Regions from separate parts of the Shewanella sp. S1-58-MNA-CIBAN-0166 genome, predicted to be linked through region 2. Evidence: riboswitches for the same ligand, from Rfam matches in the RefSeq annotation. Region 2 holds a riboswitch; the other holds the start of a gene.
What was found. Region 2 has a riboswitch for lysine ahead of lysC (lysine-sensitive aspartokinase 3). Riboswitches for the same ligand answer to the same signal wherever they lie in the genome.
Positions count from the first base shown of each region.

Region 1: linked by a shared signal. The riboswitch ahead of AAEY99_RS12805 (Na+/H+ antiporter NhaC family protein) and the one ahead of lysC (lysine-sensitive aspartokinase 3) in region 2 are both predicted to bind lysine.

Region 1 covers NZ_JBEOPN010000019.1:66,415-69,593, reverse strand. The annotation lists gene AAEY99_RS12810 (thymidine kinase) at 1-203, opposite strand, end outside; gene AAEY99_RS12805 (Na+/H+ antiporter NhaC family protein) at 363-1,922, opposite strand; lysine riboswitch at 2,002-2,218, opposite strand; gene AAEY99_RS12800 (electron transfer flavoprotein subunit alpha/FixB family protein) at 2,621-3,179, opposite strand, start outside.
Region 2 covers NZ_JBEOPN010000012.1:98,186-101,364, reverse strand. The annotation lists gene AAEY99_RS09620 (succinylglutamate desuccinylase/aspartoacylase family protein) at 1-422, opposite strand, end outside; gene lysC (lysine-sensitive aspartokinase 3) at 427-1,806, opposite strand; lysine riboswitch at 1,941-2,115, opposite strand; gene AAEY99_RS09610 (DUF3293 domain-containing protein) at 2,355-2,834, opposite strand.

The sequences.
Region 1 (3,179 bases), on a different contig from region 2:
AAATTATCAGTGCTACCGAACACCTGCGCTTCGGTTTCGATGCCGATACGTGATGACACTTTGCCGACACCATAACGATTGTCTATCGATGCCGTCATCACTAAAGTGTGCATACCGCGCTCACGATAATTATAAGATGACTGCAGTAATGATGTTGATTTACCGGCATTCATCGCCGAATAATAAAAGTACAGTTGCGCCAAAATGAAGCGTCCTAATGTTTAGCTAGTGAATGTCGTTCATATTACCTTTTCCAACATCGTAATAACAAATAAAAATGCCGTATTCATAACGAATACGGCATTTTTATTACAGCTTAAATTGGACATTTACCTACATACAGTAGGGCTTAGTTCAAGAAATTACTTCTTAGCCCAAAAGTGTAATATCACAATGCTGATGACAAACAACACGCTACAGCAAACTAACCCTGCGATTAATGAGCCAGTAAAACCTAATACGGTGTAACCGACTAAACTGATGAAAGCGGCAATTAAGGCATACGGCAGTTGAGTAACCACGTGATCAATATGATGACAACTGGCACCGGTTGACGACAATATAGTGGTGTCAGAAATGGGCGAACAATGATCGCCAAATACCGCACCAGACAATACTGCGGCCAACATTGGCAACATCATAGTACTATCACTTCCCATAGCCATATCTGCTGCAATAGGCAACATAATCCCAAACGTGCCCCAACTTGTTCCTGTCGCAAATGCGGTAATACCCGCTAATAGGAATAACACTGCAGGTAACATCGCAAACGGAATATTGTCAGTGGCTAAACTTGCCATGTACTTACCGGTTTCAAGCTGTCCAATCACACTCGAAATTGTCCATGCAAAAAGTAATATGTAAATGGCTGGCAACATCGAGCGCGCGCCAACCGACATGCCTTTGAGTAACATAGACAAGTCAACTTTTTGCTGAATCGCAAGAATGAGCGTCGCAATAAGACCAACTACAGAGCCAAAAAATAGTGACGAGCTAACATCGGTATTCTCAAATGCCCCGAGTACGTTAAACGGTAAGTCTTTTGCTGCTAACACATCGGCGCCACTTGACACCATAAAATACACTGTCGCAAACACCAATACCGCGATAGGTAAAAATAAGCCCATCACTTTACCGGTATCGGCTTCAGGTAAATCTGTAACAGCGCCAGGGGGTTGGCCTTTTGACTCATCAAACAAGTTACCCCGCAGTGCGTTTAATTCATGCTGGCGCATTGGGCCAACATCTAAGCTAAACGTTGCAACACACAGTAATAATAATAACGAAAAAATGGCATAAAAGTTCATTGGGATCATTTGAATAAAGACGCTCAAATGACCAGAATCGGTAAATCCATGAGCCGTTAAAATACCGCCAATTAAGGCGATAATGTATGCACCCCAGCTAGATACGGGAGAAATAACACACACCGGCGCAGCGGTGGAATCAAGAATATAAGCTAATTTGGCACGCGAAATATGGTAGCGATCTGTGATTGGACGTGAAATCGAGCCGACGACTAAACTATTAAAGTAATCATCAATAAACACTACGCAGCCTAAAAACATGGTCATTAACTTGGCATCACGTTTATTGCGAATACGCAATTTAGCCCAATCAGCAAAAGCACGAGCAGAGCCACTGACAGTGATCAATGCTGTGATCATACCCAACACAATCAAAAAGCCTAAAATGTACACATTCCAACGGTTCAGTCCGGCGTCTTTCCAAACTAACTGGCTGGCTGTATTTAAAATATATTCGCCACTGCCAACCAATGAGAAATCGGTTAGTAATAAGGCGCCGAAAACAATGCCAACCCCTAAAGATAGCAATACTTTACGAGTTAAAATAGCCAGAGTAATAGCCACAAGTGGTGGCAAAACAGAAAGTGCCGAATCGGCATAACTTATTATCATAATTTAATTATTTCTTCGTTGGATACGAATGGAGAAAAACTAGAAATAAGGCTAAACATACACAGGAAGTGTATGCGTTAACTTAACTAGTAGCACTCCACAGTAATATCCATTTAATATGAATATCATTCTTTTTATCAAGTCGATAAAAACACTATGACAGTGCAGTCCCTTTCGAGAACTGCCCCAACAAATGCGGCTGATAACCCCATTTATTTCGGCATTGCACCCTTTTATGTCGAATTATTGGCATCACCCAATTCAACATGACTTTTATGCAACGCACCTCTACTTTTGTTGTTTGTAGTTAAAGCTCATTACACACAACGCGAACATACAATCATAAATTACATATTCTGCGCCAGTAAAAAGCACTAAACAGCACGAAAAATAACAACAACATCAATTTAAACCACAATTGCATAGCATTAGTTTAACGTTTTTAAATCAAATGCACACTAGTGTAATGGGCACAAAAACAGCAACCGCATCAAACCCTGGATATTTGAACTGAATTTTTAAAAATCAACACCTAAACCAGTACTAAATCCAAGAGAAATCCAAGAGTAGCCCAATAAAAAAGGTTTCTACCTTATGAGTAGAAACCTTTTAATCGTACAACAGAACGTTTAATAGCGCGTCAAAGTCGGCTGAACAACACGAGCTTAATCAACTCCTCCGTTTAGCGACTTAACATCTGATTAAACGAGGTTGTTCAATGCCGGTACCGCTTCAAATAAGTCGGCAACCAAACCATAATCCGCCACTTGAAAAATAGGGGCTTCAGGGTCTTTGTTAATGGCCACAATTACTTTTGAGTCTTTCATGCCAGCAAGATGTTGAATCGCGCCAGAAATACCCACTGCAATGTACAAGTTAGGGGCGACAATCTTACCCGTTTGGCCAACTTGCAAGTCGTTAGGTACAAAGCCCGCGTCTACAGCTGCACGTGATGCACCTACTGCTGCGCCTAACTTATCGGCTAGTTGTTCTAAAATGGCAAAGTTTTCACCGCTGCCCATACCACGGCCGCCAGACACAATAATGCCAGCATTACCGAGTTCAGGACGGGCTGATTCAGTGAGTGACTGAGAAACAAACTCAGTTTTTGAATCAATTGCTTGGCTTAAGTTGATGACTTCAGCACTGCCTGTTGATGCTACAACATCAAACGCACTTGAGCGCACAGTCATGACTTTCTTAGCATCTAAGCTTTGCACTGTTGCAAGCGCATTACCCGCATAAATAGGGCGTACAAAA
Region 2 (3,179 bases):
GCCAGGCAAGTTTCTACCAACATTGAACGATAGGCGCAAAACAGCTCACTATTGGTTAAACGTTGGTGCTCGGCATACCAAGTTTGAATATCGACTTGATGATCAAAGTACTCGCGGTTCCAATTAACCCCTGTAATGGGATCAAAACGCCCTAGAGTAAACTCACCACTCTTTTGATTAATCCCTAAAGGATTGGCTAAGGGGGCAAGCGTAATATCACCTAAAACCTGGTAACCTTCCAATAAGGTCATCAGTTGATAAATCACCGCATTACCTTGCACTTCAGCACCATGAACATTGGCCTGAATATACACGCTAGGCGCAACACTCTCGCGACCAATGAATGAATATACTGGAACGGTCAATGCGTGTCCTGTCGCCAGTTCTCCAACTTGAACTGACGATTGTATTGCTTTAGTCATATGATTACTCAAACAGGTTTTGGTGCAAAGCATTAACCACTTGCGCCGCTTCCGACTCTGCAACCAACACACATAAATTATGTGGGCTTGCGCCTTGGCAAATCATCCGAACATTATGGTTTTCAAGCACTTTAAACACCCTACTACAAATGCCAGCCGTTGATGCTATGCGATTACCGATGATGGCGATTAACGCTAAATCTTCCTCGACTCTTACACGACAATGTTGCGATAACTCTTGTAATAACGACTCACTGAGTAAGCCCTGGCCACTTGAATCTGAACCCGTTTTATCTAGGGTTAACGATACGTTAACCTCCGAGGTCGTGATTAAATCGACGGATATTTTGTGTCGCGCCAAGGTCGCGAACGTTTCTGCCAAAAAGCCCTGAGCATGTAACATTTGCAAGCTATGCAAGTTAAGTAAAGTTTGATCGCGGCGCAACGCCACCGCTCTAAACACTGGGGTATCTTCAACTTGATGACGGATCCAAGTTCCGCCCATTTCAGGCGCTTTACTTGAACCTACAAACACCTGAATTTTTTGTCTTACTGCCGGTAAGATGGTGGCGGGATGCAATACTTTAGCGCCAAAGGTCGCCATCTCAGCCGCTTCATTAAAGCTAATTTCAGCAATCGGGCGGGCATTGGGGGCAAGGCGTGGGTCAGTGGTATAAATACCGGCCACATCGGTCCAAATCTCAACCGCTGTAGCACGAAGCGCTTCGGCAAGTAATGCCGCCGAATAGTCACTACCACCACGGCCTAATGTTGTTGTTCGTCCCTCTTCATCTGCACCAATAAAGCCTTGGGTAACGATGACGTAACGCGCAAGTAATGGCTGTAAAAAGTCACCTGCTAACATTGAAATAGCTTCAATTTGTGGCTCTGCGCGACCAAAGTGACTGTCGGTACGTAATACTTGGCGCACATCAAAATGATTTGAAGCAGTGCCCTTTTCCCGAATAACCGCAGAAAATAAAATCGATGAACATTGCTCTCCCGTCGACAGTAACTCGTCCATAACCGCTTTGCTGCGATTCAGCTCTAACGATTCGCTGAGTACTGACATCCGGCTGAGTATTTTATCAATACTGGCTGCCACGTCTTGCGGACGACCGAGTTCATCTAATATCACATATTGAATTTGAGCAATTTGCTTAAGCAATACCAAGCGACGCTCGTCATTCACATTAGCTTGAGTTAACTCAACTAATAAATTGGTCACTCCGCTGGAGGCGCTTACTACCACAAGGCGAGTAGCTTGATTAGCCAACACAATATCTGCACAACGGCTCATAGAGGCGTAATCAGCAACTGACGTGCCGCCAAATTTGGCAACGACTAATTCTGGGGTATCTATTTCAGACTGAACAAAGCTCATACTGATGCCTCCGCTGTTTGCGAAAGACTCAAAGATAAGATGTGATTTACTAACATGATATACGCTCCGAACACACTACGTTCGAAGAGCCTGGTGCTAAGATAACGCACCCTTATAGAAGGGAAACAGCAATCATCACCAGAAGCTCTCCACCAAAAAAATAGGTGACAATCGTTAGGATTCAGCCTAATCGACCGATATCAATGTTTGCCAAACAAACTGATACCTCGGCGCTAATCTCCATCATAAGTGGTCATCGGATTGGCATCCTCTCACTTACTACCTAGTTAACGCTCCTCTTCTGTTCCTCCCGAAGGAGGGAGTTGAAAATAGCAAAAAATACCCTATCAAGTCAATCAGCAAACACAGTAAAAATACACTGTTTTGATAAAAAATATCGCTGCAGTGAAATATTATGCAGCTGCGACTTCAGAGCAATGATTGTTCTCTATTACGAAAAAATGCCCATAAATATCCAAAAAACATAATTAACCGCAAATTACCGAGACAATCTAGTAAGCATTGTCTCAAATAATGTGTTAATTATTTTATCGCAGCTGCGCAGTTTTAATTACGTCATTATTTACCCAGTTATACGAACCTATCTCTGGCAACTCACTCACCATCCTTAATCGGTGATTAAAAATTCCCATATCAACTTCAGGTTTGATGCTATCAAGGCATGCAATCAAAGATAGCAAACCTTGATTAACGTAGTAAATTGCATGTTGATTAAATTCTCGACCAAGCTCAACAGCTTGTTCTTTATCAATAAAAATAGCCCAGCTCTTTTCCATATGCGACAAATCAGGTGCTGCACCGATTAACGCACGATAGGGACGATTATATTGTTGAATTTTAAATTGAAGCTGACGATCGAGTAAGCGATTTTGACTAGGAGAGAGTCTTGAACCACGGGGGTTATGGGCAGTAACAATAGCAAATGGGAAATCATGAGAAAGGCGTTGAGTAAACAAAAAATGAGTACTTTGATACTCATTCCACAATGTATCTATAACATTTTCCATAATAAATTTTCGTCAATTAAGCCAGAATTAGTCTAGCAGATAGGTTTGATTTCTAAAAGGTTTACGATCTAAATCAGCAGTACTATATTAGAAAACCATTAATTATTATCATCTTAGCAAGGTTAATCTTTCATATACTCGAGTGTTATATTAATTTTTTAACATTTAATTTGTTAACAAATGCCTAAAACGAGTACAATAACCATTACGCACTATTAAATCACTGTAGCAAAGTTAGCTACATACACCTCAAAAACTCAGCAAATGTTGTTGTGAGTGTGATGATTTTTTGATGTAAAGTTTACAGTCGTACTAAATTTGTTCTACATTTGATAAAACATTAAT